One region of the Shewanella sp. BJSY2023SW005 genome, then DNA from elsewhere that is predicted to be linked to it. Evidence: predicted binding sites of a transcription regulator. Region 1 holds the regulator's gene; each other region holds the start of a gene.

Region 1 (5,901 bases):
TTCTATTGGCATGCAGTTCCCCCTGTGATGCAAAGCGAGGATATGTTACCTCAAGACTGGGGTGTTATAGAAACAAAGAGTGCAGCGCTAAGGCTTTAGCTGGCTTCGTCGAAACGGGCGTTGATCAGGGCGCAGATAGCGTCCATCGCGGGTTCGGCATCCGGGCCTTCGGCGATGAGGCGAATACTCTTGCCTTGACCTGTTTCCAGCATCAAGAGCCCAAGCACACTGGCGGCCGAGGCTTTTTTCTCGCCTTGGATCAGGGTGATATCGGCTTCGAACTCGCTGGCCAGCACCGCCAGCTTAGTGGCGGCGCGGGCATGCAGGCCCAGCTTATTGACTATGGTGACTTCCCGTTCAACCTTTGCCATTACTCAGCTCCCGGTGACGGGCCTGTACCTTGTGTTTGCTGTTGCCAAAACGCTTGGCGAGCTGCTCAGCGACATAGACAGATCTATGCTGGCCGCCGGTGCAGCCTATGGCTATGGTGAGGTAACTGCGGTTGTTGCGTTCCAGGTGCGGCAGCCAAGTTTCCAATAGATTTTCTATCTGCCAGATAAACTTGTTCACCAGTGGCTGGCGGCTGAGAAACTCCTGCACAGCTTCATCCAGCCCGGTCAGTGGCCTGAGCGCCGGCTCCCAGTGAGGGTTGGGCAGAAAGCGCACATCAAACATGAAGTCGGCTTCCTGAGGCATACCATGCTTAAAGCCGAACGACTCGAAGTTGATCACCAGCTCTTTATCGACACTGCCAAGCAGAATTTCCCGCACTGTGTCACTGAGTTCATAGATGTTCAGCGCCGAGGTGTCTATGTAGTGATCCACCAGTTTCGACATGGGTTCCAGCAGCTTGCCTTCGAGCTTGATGGCATCCTGTAGTGAGACTTTGCTCTTGGACAGGGGGTGCAGTCTGCGGGTTTCGCTGTAGCGCTTCAGCAGCACTTTATCGGAGGCGTTGAGGAAGAAGCTGGTCAGTTGGGTGTTTTCCGGCAAGGCCGCCAACTGTTGTTCCAGCACCTTTTCCTGATCCGGCATATTGCGCACATCTATGCTGATGGCGACCAGATCATTGCTGCCACGGAGGTTTTCCAACAGGCTGCCAATCATGGGCAGGGGGAGATTATCCACACAGTAGTAACCCAGGTCTTCGAGTACCCTGAGGGCAACGGATTTTCCGGAACCGGAGCGGCCTGAGACTATGGCGAGTTTCATCCTGTGATCACCTGATAGAGTTCTGTTTCGTCGCTGGATTTTCGCAACTGCTTGAGTATCGCCTTATCGCTGAGCTTTTCAGCCATGGCGGATAGGGTACTCAGGTGTTGCTGACATTGATCTGCGGGCACCAGGAGGGCGAACAGTATGTCCACCGGCTGGTTGTCTATGGCATCGAAGGCGATAGGCTCTTCGCATTTGACCAGCACGGCAATCGGCTCTGTAATGTCCGGTAGTCTGCCATGCGGAATCGCAATACCATTACCTATACCTGTGCTCCCCATCTTTTCGCGGGCCAAAAGGCTTTCAAAAATCGCTTGAGAGGAAAGGGTGGGGTACTGGGCGCTAGCGAGATCGCTAATCAGCTCCAGTACCTTTTTCTTACTGCCCGGAGTGGCACAGGTAGTGCACTCCGGCCGCAGGATGGTACTCAGTTCCATCGTTAGTGTTTTGTCAGCTTTTCTTTGTGTTTAATGACCTGACGATCCAATTTATCAATCAGAACGTCGATGGCGGCATACATGTCGGCATGTTCAGAAGTTGCATAGACTTCGCCGCCTGTGAGGTGGATCTTGGCTTCGGCTATCTGTTGCAGTTTTTGTACATTGAGCACAACGTGCACATTATTGATCTGTTCGAAATGGCGTTCAAGTTTAGAAAACTTACTTTCCACGTAGTCACGCAGTGAGTCGGTGATCTCGATATGATGTCCTGTCAGGTTGATTTGCATAGAAAGATTCCTCCAATTTCCAACTGTGGATTTATAAACTCTTACGCTGGTTCGACGGTGGTATCATCATAGCCTCGCGATACTTGGCTATGGTGCGTCTTGCAACGTTGATTCCCTGTTCTGCCAGAAGTTGCGCCATCTTGCTGTCGCTCAAAGGCTTCTTCTGGTTTTCCGCTGCCACGAGCTTCTTGATAAAAGCCCTGATCGCCGTGGAAGAGCATTCTCCGCCATCTTCGGTGCCGACATGGCTGGAGAAGAAGTACTTCAATTCAAATATTCCCCTAGGGGTATGCATATACTTTTGAGTGGTGACCCTGGAGATGGTCGATTCATGCATCTCGACCGCCTCGGCAATATCGTTGAGCACCATGGGTTTCATGGCCTCTTCACCATATTCAAAAAATCCCTGCTGGAACTGCACTATACAGTTGGCCACCTTGAGCAGGGTGTCGTTGCGGCTCTCCAGGCTCTTGATAAACCATTTGGCTTCCTGAAGATGACCACGAATAAACTGGCTGTCTGATTGACTGCGGGCGCTACGGGCCATGGCAGCATACTGCTGATTGATCCCGAGTTTGGGCATACAGTCCGGGTTGAGTTCTACTACCCAGCGGCCGTTTTTCTTCCAGACACTGACATCAGGGATCACATATTCCTCGTCCATCGGCTGCACCAGCAAGCCGGGGCGGGGATTGAGACTCTGGATAAGGTTGATGGCGTCACGCAGTTGATCTTCCTTGAGCTTGGTCTTGCGCATCAGGGTGCGGAAGTCACGGGCGGCAATGAGATCCAGATGTTCGTCAATCAACAAGCGGGCGTCGGCCAGATGTGGGGTGTCGGTGTTGAACTGTTGCAACTGGATCAGCAGGCATTCGCGCAGATCTCTGGAGGCGATGCCGACAGGGTCAAAGTGCTGGATCCGCTTGAGTACTGCCTCGACTTCATCGAGCTCAATCTCAGGGTTGCCCATGGCTTCGAGGATCTCCTCTGTGCTCTGGGTCAGATAGCCCTGCTCGTCGATGGCATCAATAATGGCGGTGGCAATGGCGTCGTCGGTATCGGAAAACGGGGTCAGGTTCTTCTGCCATTCCAGATGTTCATAGAGACCTTCGCTGGTTTCACCCTGGAAGGGCATATCATCTTCACGGCCCATGGCCGGCCCTGAGGCGCTGGCGGCGGTAAAGACTTCGTCCCAGGTGGTATCCATAGGCAGCTCATCCGGCATAGACTCATTGTTCAATGCCTCTGAGGTTTCTACCGTGGAACCATCTTCCTGCTTGGCGCTCAACTCGCCGGCGTCGTTTTCCTTGTGGTTGTCGTCGATAGCGTCATCCTGGTTGTCCTCGGCCATTTCCAACAGAGGGTTGGCTTCCAAGGCTTCCTGGATTTCCTGCTGCAGCTCAAGGGACGACAGTTGCAGCAGGCGAATAGCCTGTTGCAACTGAGGTGTCATGGTCAACTGTTGACCCAGTTTGAGCTGGAGTGACGCTTTCATTATACCGCTAATCCCTACTCGTTATTTTTCAAGGAAAAAATTCAATAATAACAAACTATAATACCCGGAATTGCCACCGGATGACATGATCCTAACTATAGCCTGAATTGTTCGCCTAAGTACACAGCACGCACTTGCTGGTTGTCCAAGATTTCAGCGGGTGTGCCCTCGGCGATCAACTGCCCATGGCTGACTATGTAGGCTCGCTCACAAACGTCGAGTGTTTCGCGAACATTGTGGTCTGTGATCAGCACCCCCAAACCGCGGGACTTAAGCTGTTCGATGATTTTCTTGATATCGATAACTGAGATGGGATCCACACCGGCGAACGGCTCATCCAGCAAAATGAACTGTGGATTGGCGGCCAATGCCCGGGCGATTTCCACCCGGCGGCGTTCGCCGCCGGAGAGGGACATCCCCAGGCTGTCACGTATGTGGGTAATATGGAATTCTTCCAGCAACTGTTCGAGTTGTTCCTCGCGCTCGTCGCTGTTGAGTTCTTTGCGGGTTTGCAGCACGGCCATGATGTTGTCATGCACCGACAGCTTGCGGAAAATACTGGCTTCCTGTGGCAGGTAGCCTATGCCTTTACGGGCTCGCAGGTGCATGGGATCCAGGGTCAGCTCGTCGTCGTCAATGAAGATACGGCCCTTGTCACTCTGTACCAGCCCAACCACCATGTAGAAGGTGGTGGTCTTGCCAGCCCCGTTGGGGCCCAGCAGCCCCACGATTTGGCCGGTATTGACCGACAGGCTGACGTCTTTGACGACGTTGCGTTTCTTGTAACTCTTTGCCAGATTCTGTGCCGTCAGGGTGCTGGTCATTGCGGCTCCTGCTGCTGTTCTTTCTTGTTGAGATCCTGATAGTTTTCCGGCTGGATAACAGTGGTTACCCTGTCTTGGCCTTTGCCGCTGCTTTCCGCTTCCAGCTGCTGCTTGTTGATGTCGTAGACTATCTTCTCGGCGGTTACTTCGCTGCCGTCTTGTTCTACTTTGGCCTGGCCCAGCAGGGTCATGATACGACTGTCTATGTTGTAGTGGATCTCTTTGGCCTTGGCACTGGCCAGACGGCCGTCTTCCAGTTTCTGGGTATAGGTAGCGGGTGAGCCCTTGGCCACCAGGATCCGCTCGCCACTCTTGTCTTCTGTGTAAGCCGTGAGTTCATCGGCCAGCAGTTTCAAACTGCCCTGGGTGACTGTGACAGGCCCGCCGTATACCACACGCTTGTTTTTGATATCGGCAAACTGATTGGCGGCGCTGATCTCCACTTTTTGCAGCAGATCTTCTTCAATGGCCACTGCCGACAGGCTTGTGATGCACAAGAGGGCACCGATAAAAAGCTTACTTGGTTTCATAGGTTCCTTTCACCTGACTGGTCAGCTTCACTTGCTGAGCATTGAGATCGGCGTACAGGCCGGATCCCTTGATATTAAAGTCTTTGCCTTCGATCAGGATCTCGCGATCTGAGGTCATGATCATGGTGTCCAGATCCAGCTCCACATAACTGGTTTTCAGGCTCTGGATCGGTTCATTGGGGCTAATGGCGTCGATGATAACATTATTTTCAAGTACAACTCGGTTACTCTTGCGATTGAGCCTGCCCTCGTTGGCAGACAGACGCCACTGTGCCTCGCCCTTGTCCGGATAGACCAGATAAACCGGTTGGTTGAAGAAGGTCTTTTCACTGGCTTCATAATGTTCCATGTGCGCTGCGGCGACCCTACTGGCGACATTGCCCTGCTCATCAAAGTTGACCGAGCGCAGGTCATCGGCGACAAAGTCAGGCCGCACCACATCCACAGGCGCCTCACTCTGTTGAGCGTTACGCTTGTTCTGCACCTGCCAGTAAAGGATAAGTGCAGTGGAGAAAAACAAAATAATGGCCAGGGTGACCCTATTCATATACTCATTCCGTGGGCATTTTCAAATTTGTCCTGACTGAGCAGGATAAGATCCGCCAGCTCCCGGAGTGCACCATGGCCGCCGGCAATCTGAGTGACCATGTGGCAGTGCTGCCTTACCCAAGGATGGCCATCGGCTACGCAAACCGCCAGCCCAACTTGCTTCATCACCGGCAAGTCGACAATGTCGTCACCTATATAGGCCACTTGTTCAGGCTCGAGGTCATAGTGATTAAGCAGCGCCTCATAGGGCTCCAGCTTGTTGTCTATGCCTTGATAAATCTTGTCTACCCCCAGGGCCGTCATGCGGTTTTCGACTATCTGGGACTTGCGGCCGGTGATCACCGCCACCTGAATGCCGCAGGACAGCAGCGAGCGCACCCCATAGCCATCGCGGGTATGGAAGGCCTTCAGCTCTTCGCCGCTGTTGCTCATATAGATGCGGCCATCGGAGAAGACACCGTCGACATCACAGATAAGCAGTTTGATTTTGGCGGCTCTTTGCCAGTTATCTTCGCTTATGGGCCCGTAAAAACCTTGATGACTCATCAGATAACCCCCGCC
Region 2 (5,901 bases), on a different contig from region 1:
GCCACAGGTACCAACCAGTGCCAACCAGACCAAGCTGTTCCGTAGCCTGGTAGGGCGCAGCGACGGCATTGCCAATGTGCGCCATCTGATTAACCAGGTTTCGGGATCTGATGCCACTGTGCTGGTGCTCGGACCCTCTGGTACCGGCAAGGAAGTGGTCGCCCGTAATATTCATTATCTTTCAGAGCGTCGCGATGGCCCTTTTATTCCGGTCAACTGCGGTGCCATTCCACCAGAGCTGTTGGAAAGTGAACTGTTTGGCCATGAGAAAGGCTCCTTTACCGGTGCTATCAGTGCCCGTAAGGGACGTTTTGAGCTGGCCGAAGGCGGCACCCTGTTCCTCGATGAGATAGGTGATATGCCGCTGCAGATGCAGGTCAAGCTGCTGCGGGTGCTGCAGGAAAGAGTATTTGAACGTGTGGGTGGCAATAAGGCGATTACCGCCGATGTGCGAGTGGTAGCTGCGACCCACAGAGATCTGGAAACCATGATTGAAGGCGGTGAATTCCGCGAAGATCTCTTCTATCGCCTCAATGTGTTCCCCATCGAAATGCCACCTCTGTGTGAGCGTCGGGATGATATTCCGCTGTTGCTGCAGGAGTTGGTCAGTCGGGTATTCAACGAAGGCAAGGGACGGGTGCGTTTTACCCAACGCGCCATTGACTCTCTCAAGGAACACGCCTGGTCGGGCAATGTCCGCGAGCTGTCCAATCTGGTAGAAAGGTTGACTATCCTCTATCCGGGCGGCCTGGTCGATGTTAACGACCTTCCGGTCAAGTATCGTCATATCGATGTGCCCGAGTATTCGGTCGAGGTCAGTGAAGAGCAACTGGAGCGTGATGCCTTGGCATCGATCTTCAATGACGAAGAGCCGGTCGATCTGCCAGAGACCCGTTTTCCCAGTGAGCTGCCTCCGGAAGGGGTCAATCTCAAGGATCTCTTGGCCGAATTGGAAATCGACATGATACGTCAGGCGCTGGATCAGCAGGACAACGTCGTTGCCCGCGCCGCTGAAATGCTGGGTATTCGCCGCACCACCTTGGTGGAGAAAATGCGCAAATACGGCATGAGTAAAGACTAAGCTACTGATAATTTAGATTTTTAAATTGGCATAAACTCTGCATTAACCCTGTCAGCATCGTATTTTTGACGGGGTTAATATGTCAGCAAGCCCACTGGCTCAGCTCGAAACCATCTCTCATCATGGCCGCGAATGGATCCCGGTAAGGGAAGCCGCCAATATGTCCAATCGTATGGAGCATATTCTGCAGGCCATGCCTTCGGGCGTCGTTATCCTCAATGGTGACGGCTTGGTCAGTGAAGCCAACCCGGTTGCCGAATCTTTGTTGGGTGTTCCTCTGGTTGGCCAGCGCTGGCTGACTATCATCAATCGCGCCTTTGCGCCGCAAAAAGACGATGGTCATGAAGTCTCCCTGCGTAATGGCCGCCGGGTGAAGCTGGCGATTACGCCTCTGACCCCGGAGCAGGGGCAGCTGATTATGCTGACCGATCTCACCGAAACCCGACTGTTGCAGCAAAACCTTTCCCACCTTGAACGCTTGTCTGCGCTCGGGAAAATGGTCGCCACTCTGGCGCATCAAATACGCACTCCTCTGTCTGCCGCTTTACTCTATGCCGCCAACTTGGGCAGTCCAAGGCTGGATGCCGGCTCCAGAGAGCGTTTTCAGGGCAAATTACTCGACCGGCTTTCCGAGCTGGAGCAGCAGGTCAATGATATGTTGTTGATTGCCAAAGGTAAGCAAGAGGAAGCCTGCGATAGAGTGCCGTTCTCGACGGTGCTGGAAAAAGTCATGGCCAACTGTGAGCCCATCGCTGCCAGGCAAAATGTTGAATTGAGCCTGCAAATTGAAGGCGATAGCGAGATGCAGGTCAATCTTCATGGCTTGAGTTCTGCCATCAATAATCTGGTGATCAATAGCCTGGAAGCCGGCGCCACAAGAGTCATTTTGCGCCTGAGCTGCGATCAGGCACTGCGCCTCGATGTGATAGATAACGGCAAGGGCCTGGACAGCAAGATGCAAAAGCAGGTGCTGGAGCCTTTTTTCACCACCAAGCGTCAGGGCACAGGGCTTGGGCTGGCGGTGGTGCAGTCAGTGGTGCGCAGCCACGGCGGCAAATTGGACCTCAGCTGTAAGCTGGGTGCAGGTTGTACCGTCACGCTGACATTCCCGTTAACGACAGACTCTCAAGGAGGCGTGGCATGAGCGAAGCAAAAATTTTGTTGGTGGAAGACGATGCCGCGCTTCGGGAAGCACTGCTCGATACCTTGCTGCTCGCCAGTTATGAGTGCGTCGATGTCGCCAGCGCCGAAGAAGCGATAACCGCTTTGAAAGGTAATCGTTTTGATATGGTGATAAGCGATGTGCAGATGGAAGGTATCGGCGGTATGGGGCTGCTGGATTATCTGCGTCAGCAACATCCGCAGCTGCCGATCCTGTTGATGACAGCCTATGCCACCATCGACAATGCCGTCAGCGCAATCAAGCTGGGGGCCGTGGATTATCTCGCCAAGCCGTTTGCCCCTCAGGTATTGCTCAATCAGGTGAGTCGCTATTTACGCCCCAAGGTGGTTAGCGGCGGCCCAGTGGTGGCCGATGAAAAGAGCCTGGCCTTGCTGGCACTGGCGCAGCGGGTGGCCGCCTCTGAAGCCTCTGTGATGATAAGTGGCCCCAGCGGTTCGGGTAAAGAAGTGCTGGCTCGCTACATTCATCAGCACAGCCAAAGGCCTGACGGGCCTTTTGTGGCGATTAATTGCGCCGCCATCCCGGAAAATATGCTGGAAGCCACCTTGTTTGGCTACGAGAAAGGCGCCTTTACCGGAGCTTATCAGGCCTGTCCCGGAAAGTTTGAACAGGCTCATGGCGGCACCCTGTTGCTCGATGAAATTTCCGAGATGGAGCTGGCATTGCAGGCCAAGCTGCTGCGGGTACTGCAGGAGCGCGAGGTTGAACGTTTGGGGGGGCGCAAGACCATCAAGCTCGATGTCCGGGTGCTGGCAACCTCCAACCGGGATCTGAAAGAGATGGTGGCCAAGGGCGAGTTTCGCGAAGACCTTTATTACAGGATCAATGTGTTTCCGCTTGCCTGGCCGGCACTGAACCAAAGACCGGCGGATATCATCCCGTTGGCCAAACATCTGTTGGCGCGTCACGCTGAAAACGCGGCGATTAACCCGGTTCCAGTTCTCAGCGATGCTGCAGTGCGGCGTTTGTTGGCCCACCGCTGGCCGGGGAATGTCCGTGAGCTGGATAACGTGATCCAGCGGGCGTTGATCTTGAGTCAAGGGCAGATAGAAGCGGGCGATATTATTATCGATTTGCAGGATGTTGCTTTGGGAGATACCACAGCCCCGGAAACACCGGAGGCGCTTGGTGATGAGCTCAAGGCTCAGGAGCATGTGATTATTCTCGAGACTCTGGCCCAGTGTCAGGGCAGTCGCAAACTGGTGGCCGAGAAATTGGGGATCAGTGCCCGCACTCTCAGATACAAGATGGCGCGCATGCGCGAGATGGGCATAGAGGTGCCCGCCTGAGTCATCTCCAAAGCGGCCGTCAGGCCGCTTTCCAATTCCAGTGTTTTGCCTCAGGCCCTGGGTGAATTCAGGGCGTTTACCTAGCTTAACTTTGACTATTCCATTTTTGGCAAACTAATTGCATAGAGTCTGGTAACCCAGATTTTTCGTCAATTCGCTGACGACAGGAGTGAGAAGATGCAAATAGGTGCCAATTCTTTATTGCAAGAAATGCAATCACTTAAAGGTGAAATTGCCCCAACGGGATTTCAGTCTTCGCCTGTACGCCAGGTGGGCAATACCACAGGAACTGACTTCGGCCAATTACTGGCCCAGGCCGTAGGCAATGTCAGTGAGTTGCAAAGCACATCATCCAATCTGGCCACCCGGCTGGAGATGGGCGACACCACAGTGTCTCTGTCTGACACTGTCATTGCCCGCGAGAAAGCCAGCGTCGCATTCGAGGCCACAGTGCAGGTGCGCAACAAGCTGGTCGAAGCCTACAAAGAGATTATGAGCATGCCTGTTTAAGGCCTGCTTGCATCACAGATCCCGGATAACAGGAACGCACCGTGAGCACAGAATTAGTAGCAGGATCCAATGTTTCCGCCGGTGGAACAACGCTGGAAGGGGTCCAACAGGAAAACAAGTCGGGTGTATTGGGCTCCCTCGGGGGAGTGGATATGCTGCGGCAGATCACCATGATCCTGGCATTGGCTATCTGTCTGGCTCTGGCGGTATTTGTGATGATCTGGGCCCAGGAGCCAGAATATCGGCCACTGGGCAAAATGGATACCCAGGAGATGGTGCAGGTACTCGATGTACTGGATAAGAACCGGGTACCGTACAAGATTGAAGTCGATGTGATCACTGTACCTGAAGACAAGTATCAGGACGTGAAGATGATGCTGAGCCGCGCCGGCATAGATTCCAGCGCCGAGGCCAAGGATTATCTGAGCCAGGATTCCGGCTTTGGTGTCAGTCAGCGGATGGAACAGGCCAGGCTGAAGCAGAGTCAGGAGATGAACCTGGCGCGGGCGATTGAAGAGCTCAATAGTGTCAGCCGTGCCAAGGTGATCCTGGCGCTGCCGAAGGAAAATGTGTTCGCCCGCAATCGCGCCAAACCCAGTGCCACTGTGGTGGTCAATACCCGTAGGGGCGGTTTGGGGCAGGAAGAGGTTGATGCGATAGTCGATATCGTTGCCTCAGCGGTTCATGGCATGGAACCCAGCCGGGTTACAGTGACAGACTCCAACGGCCGCTTGCTGAACTCAGGCAGTCAGGATGGGGTATCTGCCCGCGCCAGACGCGAGCTTGAGCTGGTGCAGCAAAAAGAAAACGAATACCGCACCAAGATTGACTCGATTCTGATGCCGATCCTCGGTCCGGAAAACTTCACATCCCAGGTGGATGTCAGCATGGACTTCACCGCGGTCGAGCAAACTGCCAAGCGTTTCAATCCGGATCTGCCATCACTCCGCAGTGAAATGACAGTGGAAAACAACAGCGTTGGTGGCAGCAGTGGCGGCATCCCCGGAGCCCTTTCCAATCAGCCGCCGATGGAGTCCAATATTCCTGAAAACGCTGCCGATGCTACAGAAAGCAGCAGTGTTACTTCAGGCAACAGCCATAGGGAAGCGACCCGTAACTTTGAGCTGGATACCACCATCAGCCATACCCGTCAGCAGATAGGTGTAGTACGCCGGGTCAGTGTCTCAGTGGCGGTCGACTACAAGGCAGGTGCTGCCGGTGAAAATGGTCAGGTCGCCAGAGTGCCTCGCACAGGTGAAGAGATGGCCAATATCCGTCGCTTGCTGGAAGGCGCCGTTGGCTTCAACAGCCAAAGGGGTGACATGATAGAAGTGGTGACTGTGCCCTTTATGGATCAACTGGTTGAAGACCTGCCTGAGCCACCTCTGTGGGAGCAGCCCTGGTTCTGGCGGGCGATGAAACTCGGCATAGGTGCCTTGGTGATTTTGGTGCTTATCCTGTTCGTGGTGCGTCCCATGCTCAAGCGCCTCATCTACCCCGATGGCCAGAATATGCCGGATGAACCTGCGCTGGGGCATGAGCTGGCAGATATTGAAGATCAGTACGCTGCCGACACCCTGGGCATGCTCAACCGCCCTGAAAGTGAATACAGCTATGCCGATGACGGTTCGATTCTGATACCGGATCTGCACAAAGATGATGATATGATTAAGGCCATACGTGCTCTGGTGGCCAATGAACCTGAACTGTCCACCCAAGTGGTGAAGAACTGGTTGCAAGAAGATGCCTGAAAAAAAAGCGGATAAACCAGCCGAGAGCGGCTTCGACGTCAAGAATCTCAACGGGATTGAGAAGACCGCCATTTTGTTGCTGAGTCT
Region 3 (5,901 bases), on a different contig from region 1:
GCTTAAGTAAATCCGTTCAGTTAACAATTCCTGAGTTTAATTGAAATGTCACACAGCTGTGGTGAACTCTGTGCTGCGGCGATGGTCTGATGTTCTACTGACACCCGGAGTGTCTTTTTGCACTTCAGTCTGTCGGGGGCTTGATAAAGGCTGACAAACTGGGTACATTCAATAGTCAACCAACGCATCTTTCGCAATAAATGCTAAGGATTTTCTATAGTTAAGATTGTATACGCCAATATCGGCGCTAACAGAAAATAAGGAGTGTGGCCTATGTCATACAAAGTAAACGGACATGAAATCGCAGTAAGTTTTCCTGTAGATTCAATTTCCATCAACAAAAACTCAATCGCCTTTACCGACAGCAAAGGCAAGAAGAAGCAAACCTTCTCAAAGCGTACAGAAACCCTCAAGTTTATGAAGTGGTTGCTGAGCGCCAATAAGTAAGACTGTCGAAATACCCACTCGATACCCCTATCCTCTCACTGTATCGAGCGCTCAGGCAGATTGGACTGTTATCCAGCAGCAATCGGGTAGAACATCACATTTGGTCAAGGCCTTTTCCCGTGATCCCGGGAAGCAGCCTGACCAAATGGCGATAAACAGGTAAATCAAGCGCCAGATCATTATCCAAGCCTTCCACTTGAATTAAGCTTATGCTTAACAAACTTATCTGTCGGTGTTGTCTTGAATCAATCCATCACAGCCACTAAAAGCAGAGCGACTAAACCCGGCTCCATTAAACCAAATACCACGGAAGCGATGCGCTCATTGCTGAACGAGATCCGGCGCTGTATTCCGCTAAATTTGCCGGAAGCCAGCCTATGCGGCGGGAAATGCCTGGGTTGCTCCAAGAAAATGCTGGAGATGTTGGACACCGAGGTATGCTTTTGGGAATCCCGTCTCGATGACGAGGTGCCTGGGCTTGCCGATCTCAAATCCTTGCAACGCTTGGCTGAGCGCACTCATAAGATCCTCAAGCGTAACCAGCTGGTCTGAATCAGCCGTATTTACGCCTGTATCTGGGAAGCATGGACTCATTGCCAAGGAGCCCCCCCTGATGCAGATACAATACCTGGCTGCGGCCCTCACGTCGCAAGAAGTCGAGCAACACTTGCCAGCCGAGCGGATCATACAAGAGCTCAAAGCGGATACCGCTTTGCTCCAGCTCTTGCCAAAGTTGGTAAAACTCGGGGTAACACTTGCCAAAATGATACTTGCGTTCGGGTGTAACAATAGTTGGATGCAATGCCTCATCGGGCGATAACTCAAGCAACTGGGTCTTGAGGTAACTGTCTCCGCCGACCACGGCGCAAGTCAGCACTTCAATATCAGCCTGTTGCTCACAAAAATACTTCTGTAGAAACAGTGCTGTTGTACCTGTCCCCGATGGCAAAAACAGCTTGAGGTTATGGGCAGCCTGTTGCTGCTGCCACTGTAAAATCTCGGCGCCCAACTGAGCCACGCCGTATTCGGCATAACTACAGCGGCCCCCTTCAGGAACAAACAGGCTGTGCTCACACTCAGGCACAATATGCTGCCTGACAAAGTCCTCCAGGGTCATGCCGGTCATCAACTCGGCCTTGGGCGTATTCTTTACAGCAATCACCCGTGCGCCCAATTCCAACGCGGCGCGATAGTTACCCAGGGGTTGCCGCTGCAACCATTCCGGCAGGTGATCCACATAAAAGTCCAGCTGCCAACCTTTGAGTTTGGCCAGCGCCGCCATAGAGTAGAGTGAGTTGGCCTGGGCCGAGCCATAACCTATCAGGCGCTTGATACCGGGAAAGTCGTGGTCGAGGAAATAACGGAACTTGCGCGCCTTATTACCACTGAAACTGGGATGAAGCAGATCATCGCGCTTGATAAACAGCTGATGACCTCGAAACTCAAAGGCTTGAACTGGGGTTTTATCCAGTTTGAAATCGGCTAAAGACATGGCACTGGCGATATATTTCAAGGCTAAGGTGTGCAAGGGATGGCTATTGTATGTGTTTGCCGCCAAGGAGGACAGGATTCAGGCCACAAATCCTCACAGGCACCCGTTGGCTTTATGCCGACTAAGTGATGGCTTGGAGGCTAATCCTTTGCGGCTCCACTCTGTGATGATTATCGCTACTTATTGGTATAAATCACCAATCGCCGCCATCTGCCTAGGCTCAGAAATGGCAATATCCAATATTATTCAACATGTTATAATTATGGCACGCTTCTAGCTATTAATCGAAATATCCCAAGCTTTACAGCAAAACTGTGTGGCTGATCCGCCATTTAAAGGAGCACTCAATGGCTATTTTGCGTCTTATTTTTAATATTGCCTGGTTTATTCTTGGCGGCTTTGTCATGGGGCTGGCCTGGTGGTTTGTCGGCTTGCTCTGTTTTATCAGTATCATAGGTATCCCATTCGGCCGCGCCTGCTTTGTCATAGGTGAACTGGCATTCTGGCCCTTCGGTCAGGAACATATCAGCCGCGACAGGCTCTCTGGCCGCGAAGACTTGGGCACCGGCGCCCTGGGTATGATCGGCAACATTATCTGGTTCCTGCTGTTCGGGATTTGGCTGGCGATAGGCCACCTAACCCACGCCCTGGCCTGCTTTGTCACCATCATAGGCATACCTTTTGGCATTCAGCACCTAAAACTGGCCTTGCTTTCTTTAACGCCCATAGGCAAGACAGTGGTTGCCTCTCATTAATCACAAAGCCCAGGTCGGATATCTGACTCGTTTTCGACCTGGGCTCCGGCTTTACCCAAACAAGTCTAGGGCATTTGTCGACTCAAACGCTGCACCAACTCCAGCAATAACTCAGGCCTATCCAGCGCCACATCATGCCCGCAGCGGCAAAAAGGAATCGGCTTTTGCCGATATTTGGCCGCCAGGCGAACGCTGCACTTGGGCGAAACCAGGTGATCATCACAGCCATAAACAATGGTTGCCGGCACCCACAGCTTAGCCGGGGAGCGAAAGCGGGCCGAGGCAACAATTTGTCGCAGGCCATTGGCGAGTGTGGTTTTGGCCTCAAGCGCCAGTTGGCTCCAGAAACGGCACAGAGACTTGTCTTTGGCATGAGCAAGGCTGGTAAGCGCTAGAATCGTCGCCTCGCGCCATTGAATGCCCTCGCCTTTGACTCTGGAGCACAAGGCTCGTAGCAGGGCTTGCAGCCGAAATCTCTGATACCAAGGCGAAAGATCGGCGGCGCTGCTGTTGAGCAATAACAGCCCCTCAAGCTGAAATCCCTTTTGGCGGCCGGCTTCAGTGTCATTTTTCCCGGCAAGTGTCATGGCCACCATGGCGCCCATGGAGATAGCCAATATTCGGCATTTACCCACCTTGCGCCGTAACATTTCATCTGCAACAAAGTCGGCATAATCCTGAATATCCCAGGGACTGGTATCCGCCACCCTATCGCCATTTCCCGGCAGATCGATGAGCTCCACCCGAAACCCCGCCGCCAGCAGATTATCGGCAAAGGCCTGCCAATGACGTTTATCACGCATCAAGCCGCGGATCATCACCCAGGTTTGCTGCTCAGTCATGACTTGGTTTCTCCGCCGCTTGTGGATACCAAAAGTTTCGTGCCTGATAATCCAGGTGATGCCGATGAAGTTCAGGCAGTTGCTCCAGTACCTGAGCATACCCCACATCGAGCAAGAACTGCATCAGGGTAAAGTGGCGCCGTAAAATACGCTGCAGCCTGTGCTGCTTTTGAGGGTTGAAATAACCGGAGAAACGCAGCAATTGCCTGGGGTTCTTTTTGACCCAGGCCCAGGAGCCCATTTCCAGCGTTAAGGGCAGGAAAGGCACTTGGGGGTTACAACTGACCAAATAATCCCAAATATCACCGTGGGTGCGATAGAAGCGGCTTTGGGGCGCAATATGATAGTGACAATGATGGGGGTAGCTCATTTCGAACAACTGCTTTAGATGATACACCTCCCCCAGGCGGGCAAAAGGCGTATCCTTACAGGCAAAGGGAAACCAGATATGGTCCACCAGGCCAAAACCTGAGTGAGCATCGAGCACAATCAAGCTGCTGCCGCGGGCTATAAGTTCATTACTGTAGTCAATAATCGCCCGGGTCTCGGCTTCCAATTGATTGCTGCGGCCCCGATACCAGGGAAGATGGCGGGAAAGCCGTTGACCGCCGACCATAAAAGTCACTGAGCCGCGGGCATCTATGGGAGCATTGCGCATCAAATCGACCCCATTGCCATTGGCACGGGTTCCCCTGATAAGGCCGATGGGATTCAACACAGGTACAAACGCCAGCCGTATCTGAGTTAACATCAGCTGCAGATGTTTATCCCAACTGCAGCGGGTCAACAAGCTGCCAAGAAGCGCCAGTATCACCTGGCTGCCGATACGCTCTACCCCGTGAACACCGCCGACGAACAGCACTGTGGGCACCCTGGCATTTGGGTTCCCCAGCTCCAGCGCCCGCACATCGAGCGACTTACCGGCAAAGCCGACTTGGGCCAAAGACCTGGCGTTCAAATGTTGCTGGTATTTATGCTCCAGTTCGGCAAGCAGTTCAAGCTCATAGGCACTTTCTGTCACAGACCCGTCCATCTGGGGTAAAGTGCTCAATTTAGCCGCTTTGGATGACAACTCAATGATACTTTAAGTGTTGCTCCAATATGCTCTTGGCATCAATTCGGGCCAATCCCTGGTCGAAAATATCCCGCCAACGTTGCCCCTCTTCGGAATTTCGAAAAGCCACCAGCAAGCCCTTGCTGGCCAGCAATTGCCGATTCAGTTTAAGCTTGCCTTCCAACTCCTCCATCCCCTTTTGCCGCAGCAGGTAACGATAAACATTGGCGTCGATCACCACGGCATCAATTCTGGCGGCCGCCAATTTGCGAAGGTTTTGTTCATCGGAATTGGCCAGCTCGAAGGGTTGCCGGCCTGAGTCCATGGCCCGGTCCAAGCTCTCGGTATTAACATAGCCCTTTACCACTCCGAGATTGTAACGCTGCAAGTCCTGCAACTGTTGCCAGCTCACAGGCCGCTGGGATTGCTCCACCAGTGCCAATTGACTGAAGCCAAAGGGCTTTGAAAAGATAAACTTATCGCTTTGGTGATAATACTCGGGAAAGTAACCAAGATAGGGTGAACCAGGCATGTCTGCCAATTTAACCGCCCGGCTCCAGGGGTAGAAATTGACTTTGAGGTCATGGCCCATGGCAGCGAGTGCTGCCTTGACCACGGCAACACAAGCCCCCTGTTGTTCCAGCATCTGACCAGTGTAGGGTGGCCAATTAAGCGAGCTCAGTTGCAGAGTGTCGGCTCGAGCCACAGGGCTGCCACTATAAAGTAACAACAGGAGAACGAACAGCGCGGGCCGGCCGAAAAAGGTGATTGAGGTTCTTGCCATAGTATCACTCCGTTTGCCAAGGCCAGTCCCATAAGCATTCAGGAAGTTAACAGAGTATAGCTTGTCGATGTCAGTCAGCCACAGGCTCTAATAAGCGCTGCCAGGAAGATAAAAGTATCGCCCTCAGCACACTTTTACCCAAAGCGTGATGCAGGATGAAAATGTGAGAAAAGTCGATTCAGACAAGATAGCTAAAGCAAGAGGTAAAAACCGCGGCAATCATCACAAAAAATCCATCTAAATCAACGATGGAGCCAATCGATATTAACAGCTGTCAAAGCCCCTCTCCCATCACTATGATAGACAAATAACCACACACAAAGTAAGCCTATTAGAGGTGATAGCAATGAGATATCAAGCACTGGTCATGGCTGTAACGGCAGCCCTCGGGATGACTGCGGCTCAGGCGGCTGAGCCTATCGAAATTATCAAGCCGGTGAAAATCACCGAGCCGGAAAAGGTCGAACTCGGAAAAATGCTTTACTTCGAACCCAGATTATCAAAATCCGGGTTTATCTCCTGTAACT
Region 4 (5,901 bases), on a different contig from region 1:
CCAATCGTCCATCTCTTCAGTACTCATTCTTTATCACCTTATATATCCGAGATATCCTTGGATTTACCCTTGCGGGTTACCAGCTGCAGTTCGGTCTTGACCGTTTCCGGACGCGGGATCTTGTCGCAGATCTTCAGCGCCAGGTTTTCCTTGACTCTCCCCAACTTACATCTGTAAGTAGGCAAGTCCTCAATCTTCATCACTATATGCTCAGGCAACTCAACCGGGATCACATCACCGGCCTTGAACTCCATTACTTCCCTGAGAGTCATCTCTTTTTCAAGCAGACGTGCATCCAGCCCCACTTCGACATCCATGATCTCGTCTTTCAGCGCCTGAGACCAGCGCATATCGGTATCTTGCTTGTCGCTTTGAACCCCGGCATCCAGCAGTTCCCGGATGGGTTCGATCATAGAATAGGGCATGGTAATGTGAAAATCGCCACCGCCGCCGTCCACTTCAATATGGAAAGAGTTGACCACAACCACTTCGGTCGGGCTGACAATGTTGGCCATCGCCGGGTTAACTTCTGAGTCCAGATAGTCGAATTCGACATCCATCACAGGCGCCCAGGCATCTTTGTAATCTTCAAAGATAATCTTCAGCAACAGCTGTACTATGCGCCGCTCTGTCGGGGTAAATTCCCGCCCTTCGATCTTGGCATGAAAGCGGCCATCGCCACCAAAGAAGTTATCCACCAGAATAAACACCAATCTGGCTTCCATGGTAATCAGTGCCGTCCCCTTGAGTGGACTGAAGCGCACCATATTCAAACTGGTGGGCACAAACAGAGTGTGCACATACTCACCAAACTTGAGCATTTGCACGCCGTTAATGGAGACTTCGGCTGCCCGGCGCATCATGTTGAACATGCTGATCCGCAGGTGACGGGCAAAGCGCTCGTTGACAATTTCCAGGGTCGGCATCCGGCCACGGACGATACGATCCTGTGAAGAAAAGTCATAGGATTGGGCGTCGTGTCCCGACTCCTGGGCATCCTCTTCTTCGACGTCGTCCACGCCATGAAGCAGCGCATCAATTTCGTCTTGGCTTAATAAATCACTCACGATATTGCCTTCGCCTCTTGTCCCTGTTACTGCATCACAAAGCCGGTGAACAGCACTTTCTCAACGACTTTACGGCCGGTAACCGGTTGCAGTGTGTTTTGTACATTGAGCAGCGCCAACTGTCTGAGCTCATCCTTGCCCGCCTGGCTGCTGAGCTTTTCAACATCGGCACCGCTGAAAGTGGTCAGCAGTGCATCTTCAATCAAGGGAATATGCTTCTTGAGAGTGACATCGTCATCACTGCCACGCACCATGAGCTGTACCTTTATCTCCACCAGCCTGGAACGGTTGGCCCCCGGCAGATTGAACAGAAATGGTCTGGGCATGGCCACATAGAAGGCTTCCCTGCTGTTATTGGCCTGAGCTTCTTCGGTTACCTGCTCACCTTCGGCCGCATCGACCGCAGTATCATCTGAACCGCCCAGGAAAAACCACAAGCCAGCACCGACCAGCAGCAACACCACCAAACCAATGCCGCCGAAGATAAAGAGTTTCTTTTTGCTTTTGGGCGCCGGTGCCTCTTGCAGCTCAAGCTCTTCTTGCTCTGCCATTCTCTACCCTTTCCCTTAATCAACCGCAATGCCCGCGGAAAAATACCATCCCTATAGGTTACCTGCTCAGGCGTAATAATCTATACCCGAGCCATAACTTGTTGTGTGATTTGTGCTTTGTGCCGTTTCTTCGGCGGAAATTTCACCATTGGTGCCCTCTTGGGCAAAGCCACCGCCATTGCCACCTTGCTGCTCGCCTTGCTCCCGACCACCTTGAGAGATGTGGCTATCGGCCAGGTTCATTCCCTGCTCCTGCAGCATTTCTCTCAATCTGGGCATGGCCTGTTCCAGCATATCCCGGGTTTGTGGTTGGGTGACATGGAACTGCACCTGAGTCTGATCACCATGCACCTGAACCCTGACCATCATGGCTCCAAGCTCTGGTGGGTCGAGACGAATTTCAGCCTGCTGCACACCATTACTGACCATGGTAATCAACTGCTGCCGCATCACGGGGGCAAAACGCTGCACCATATCGGCGGTTTGCAGTGATTGCTCCATTCCCTGCCTCAATGACAGTTGATATTGGGCCATCTCTCCCCTTTGGGGAGGCTGCAATCCTTGTTGATGCAGCTGTTGCTGGAATGGGCTGATATCTGTCTGGGTTGATGCCGCATCGCCCTTGAGCGCCTGATGTATGGCGTCACTCACAGGGCTTCGTACCTCGGCAGCAGTCTGAGTACCTTTCACCTCAGCCTTGAGTAAGCTGGCGAGAACATCCTTGGCTGCAGCTTTGTCACTCTTGCCGTCAGCGCCAACAGACATTGCCGCCGCGGCCACCGCAGCACCCAAGTTGCCGGCAGTATCTGTCTTGGCCTTATCGGCAATTGCGCTTTGCGCCAAGATCTTGTCACTCTTTTCCTCAGCGGCATTGAGCACAGCTTCACGAACCACTGCAGCCATACCATCCTGAGTCGCCGCCTTACGCGCTGACTTATCAGCATCCGGCCAACCCATTTGTTGCTCTCCTTCCTGAGACTTGGCCTTTTCCGCTGTTGCAGCCGCCTTGTCGAGAGCCAGCAAAGGAGCATCTATAGTTTCATCCTCTGCTTTGCTATCGCCTTTGCTTGCCGCTTTCTCATCAGTATCGGCCAGTTTGGCACTGTCTTCTTCACTCTCGTCGCCTTCGTCAGCGGCAATCACCTCTGCGCCTTCCAGACTATCTGTCACTACCATGCCAAGCTCGGCACTCCCCTGCTTGAGGTTTTCCAAGAGCTTCATCTGCTCTTCGGGAGACATGGCCTTGATCTCATCTTCTTTGAGCCCGGTGAGAGCGGCAATCTGTTTCAGCAGGCTCACCTCATCCACTTCGGTGACTATGGTGCCGTCTTCAGACGGCAATTTCTTGCCCATGGCTATTTGCCCCAGAATAAGCGAGACATCGACGGCCTGCTCAGCTTGGGCACCTTCCCTGATAAGACTGCCAGCGGTAAATCCCGGCTTGGCGCCTTGCGAGTCGAACGAAAACTTAGCCTGCGCCTGTTGATAAGCGGCGAAAAAAGCTTCGTTATCAGTAGATTGTAGTGCATCTGTGGCGGCGACTCCCTTGCCGCCCGCATTGCCGATCAGGATATTGGATAACTGCTGCATGCCTTCCTCCAGCACCTAGGCCCTCAATAGATAAAGATAGGCCGAGTCAAAATTAATGTCTCTGTCTCAAACAAAGCAAAATTCACGCCAATAAAAAATATAGAATGAATATTAAGGAATTGTCCGGGAATGGATGTCGGAATGGGCTCAATGGTTGAGCTTGCGACGGAAAAACTGCTGGGAAGCAAACTCATCGATGAGTTTCTGCTCCTGTTTGGCGGCTTTGGCTTCGGCCTGCAGGGCTTTTTTCTCCAACAACATCTCCACCGCCTTACGTTTTTGCTGCTTCTCCAGCCAATGTTGCTGTCTATAGCCCCGCTGCTTATCGGCCTCGGCGACCACGGCAAGTTGTTGCCCTATGGCATCATCTACCTGACGCACAAATCGATGAAACTGCTGGTAATAGGAGGCGCCAATGCTCTGCCCCTGCTGGGCATCGAGTTGCTTCATATAGTCGAGACGGTATTCCTGCAGCGCCTGCAGCTGAGACTTACGCCTCTGGCATTCCATTTGCGCGGCTTTAAGCTGCAGTGCTGCCTGCTCTTCGGCTTCGACCGCCAGTTTCAACACTGTGTGCAAAGGATCGGATTTAGCCATCTGTAGTATTATTCCTTAAAATTGCCTGCCTTGCGGGCCTTAACCCGGCGCTCTATTGAGATCAGGCTACCCCCCTATTGTCACTGAATTTTTTATCGAGCACGCAAACTCCTGCACTGAATTGCATTACACCTTACATTGGGCAGCAAGCTGCCCCAACATCTGCTGGCAATCGCTGAAACTAATGGCATCGCGCATCCCCTGCCGCAAAAAGGCGTTCATGGCGGGTTGCAGGCGTATGGCGTTGTCGATACGCGGATCCGAGCCTTGGGAATAGGCACCAATGGAGATCAGATCCCGGTTTTGCTGATAGAGCGAATAAACCTGCTTGACGCGCCGCATCGCTTCCAGGTGCGCCTCGCTGATCACCATAGGTGCCACCCGACTGATGGAAGCTTCAATGTCTATCGCCGGATAATGCCCTGAGTCGGCCAAGGCCCGTGACAACACTATGTGACCGTCCAAAATGGCCCGCGAGGCATCGGCAATGGGATCTTGCTGATCGTCCCCTTCGGTAAGCACAGTATAGAAGGCTGTGATCGAGCCCTGACCTTCACCACCATTACCGGCGCGCTCCACCAAACGGGGCAACTTGGCAAATACTGAAGGCGGATACCCTTTGGTTGCCGGCGGCTCACCGACCGCCAGGGCGATTTCCCGCTGTGCCTGGGCATAACGGGTCAGGCTATCCATCAACAGCAGGACGTCATAGCCGAGATCGCGAAAATACTCGGCTATCCGAGTCGAGGTTTCGCAGGCACGAAGGCGCATCAAAGGGGAGGTATCGGCCGGGGCGGCTATGACCACAGAGCGGGCCCGCCCCTCTGCGCCCAGGATCTCTTCGATAAACTCTTTCACCTCCCGGCCACGCTCCCCCACCAGGCCAACCACAATAATGTCGGCCGTGGTGCCGCGGGTCATCATGCCAAGGAGCACACTCTTACCCACGCCGGAGCCGGCAAAGAGCCCCATACGCTGGCCCTTGCCCACGGTAAGCATGGCGTTGATGGCTCTGACGCCTACATCGAGCGGTTCGGTAATCGCCCGTCTGGCCAAGGGATTGATTGCCGGGCTATGGCGCGAGGCTTGTTCGTCTGTGTGCAGGGCGCCCATACCATCGAGTGGCTGGCCATTACCGTCCAGCACCCGACCAAGAAGACTCAAACCGACGCTGAGCCCGGTTTGCTCACCGAGCGGCATCACTTTGGCTCCGGGCAGCACGCCCCTGAGTTCTTCCACCGGCATCAGATACAATAGCTCATCGTCGAAACCTATCACCTCGGCAATAAGCTTACCCGCCATGGTATCTATGGCACAGAGACTGCCGACCGGCGCCCGGCAACCACTGGCTTCCAGCGTCAGGCCAACCACCCGCACCAACTGGCCACTGGCAACCGCTTGAAACGGCGCCTGCTTTTCGGCCAAGTGTTTGAGTTCACTCAGCAGTTGGCTTCGGCGCTGCTGCATCATGAGTGTCTCCTTCGCTGGGCTGTTCGCCCTCTTGGCTTGCGGTCTCGGCCTTGTCGGTCACAGCGGCTGTTTGTTCATCTGCAAGCGTTTGCTCCTGCTCGCTGTCCTGTGGCGGCGGGCTTGGCCTATCGTCTATTGCGGCCTGCTGCTGGGCGGCCTTTTTCGCCAACATGGATTGTTCGGCTTCAAGATTGGCAAACACCCCTTCCAAACGGGGTTCCAGACGCATATCCACTTGCGAGCGTTGGCTGTCCACCACACAATCGCCACGATTGAGGCCGGGATCGGCTTCCAGTGTCCAGCGGTTACGTGTCAGTTGCTCTTCACCGTAGAGCTCGCTGACCAAAGCCATATCTTCCGGGTGCAAACGCAGATTCACTTTCTGCTCTTTGAGTGGCAGGGCATCTATCCCTTGCCTGAGCGCAGCCAGTATATGTTCCGGGTGGGTCTTCAGCTCATGGGCTATGAGGTTGCGCGCCAAAGTGCCGACCAAGGTCAGTAGCGATTCTTCTATCTGGGTATCCAGCAGCGCCAGCGGCGCCTCGAACTGAGCTAGCAAGGCGTCGAAACGTTCTATCATGGCGGCGGCCTGTTGCAAGCCTTCTTCCCGGCCTTGCTCAAGCCCC

What was found. The regulator sigma-54, encoded in region 1, starts transcription at its own class of promoters, with help from an activator protein. The targets are predictions, from matches to a motif close to GTTGGCACGNNNNTNGNNT.
Region 2: a site for sigma-54 is predicted at 3,659-3,677, ahead of fliE (flagellar hook-basal body complex protein FliE). Genes of this name have one in related genera too.
Region 3: a site for sigma-54 is predicted at 2,201-2,219, ahead of ACMHXI_RS15920 (YccF domain-containing protein). Genes of this name have one in related genera too.
Region 4: a site for sigma-54 is predicted at 3,282-3,300, ahead of ACMHXI_RS17095 (flagellar hook-length control protein FliK). Genes of this name have one in related genera too.

What each region holds. Positions count from the first base shown of each region.
Region 1 covers NZ_JBKORJ010000023.1:28,739-34,639, forward strand. The annotation lists gene mgtE (magnesium transporter) at 1-12, opposite strand, end outside; gene ACMHXI_RS06285 (HPr family phosphocarrier protein) at 96-371, opposite strand; gene rapZ (RNase adapter RapZ) at 358-1,212, opposite strand; gene ptsN (PTS IIA-like nitrogen regulatory protein PtsN) at 1,209-1,652, opposite strand; gene hpf (ribosome hibernation promoting factor) at 1,655-1,942, opposite strand; gene ACMHXI_RS06305 (RNA polymerase factor sigma-54) at 1,974-3,437, opposite strand; gene lptB (LPS export ABC transporter ATP-binding protein) at 3,533-4,261, opposite strand; gene lptA (lipopolysaccharide transport periplasmic protein LptA) at 4,258-4,791, opposite strand; gene lptC (LPS export ABC transporter periplasmic protein LptC) at 4,778-5,338, opposite strand; gene kdsC (3-deoxy-manno-octulosonate-8-phosphatase KdsC) at 5,335-5,886, opposite strand; gene ACMHXI_RS06330 (KpsF/GutQ family sugar-phosphate isomerase) at 5,886-5,901, opposite strand, start outside.
Region 2 covers NZ_JBKORJ010000053.1:291,417-297,317, reverse strand. The annotation lists gene ACMHXI_RS17140 (sigma-54 dependent transcriptional regulator) at 1-1,081, shown strand, start outside; gene ACMHXI_RS17135 (sensor histidine kinase) at 1,161-2,225, shown strand; gene ACMHXI_RS17130 (sigma-54-dependent transcriptional regulator) at 2,222-3,553, shown strand; gene fliE (flagellar hook-basal body complex protein FliE) at 3,731-4,063, shown strand; gene fliF (flagellar basal-body MS-ring/collar protein FliF) at 4,105-5,814, shown strand; gene fliG (flagellar motor switch protein FliG) at 5,807-5,901, shown strand, end outside.
Region 3 covers NZ_JBKORJ010000053.1:16,071-21,971, forward strand. The annotation lists gene ACMHXI_RS15905 (hypothetical protein) at 274-447, shown strand; gene ACMHXI_RS15910 (hypothetical protein) at 763-999, shown strand; gene ACMHXI_RS15915 (1-aminocyclopropane-1-carboxylate deaminase/D-cysteine desulfhydrase) at 1,001-1,939, opposite strand; gene ACMHXI_RS15920 (YccF domain-containing protein) at 2,287-2,694, shown strand; gene ACMHXI_RS15925 (alpha/beta fold hydrolase) at 2,760-3,536, opposite strand; gene ACMHXI_RS15930 (DUF2817 domain-containing protein) at 3,529-4,557, opposite strand; gene ACMHXI_RS15935 (substrate-binding periplasmic protein) at 4,610-5,374, opposite strand; gene ACMHXI_RS15940 (cytochrome-c peroxidase) at 5,721-5,901, shown strand, end outside.
Region 4 covers NZ_JBKORJ010000053.1:284,240-290,140, forward strand. The annotation lists gene fliN (flagellar motor switch protein FliN) at 1-27, opposite strand, end outside; gene fliM (flagellar motor switch protein FliM) at 39-1,067, opposite strand; gene fliL (flagellar basal body-associated protein FliL) at 1,094-1,618, opposite strand; gene ACMHXI_RS17095 (flagellar hook-length control protein FliK) at 1,685-3,208, opposite strand; gene fliJ (flagellar export protein FliJ) at 3,356-3,805, opposite strand; gene fliI (flagellar protein export ATPase FliI) at 3,932-5,272, opposite strand; gene fliH (flagellar assembly protein FliH) at 5,241-5,901, opposite strand, start outside.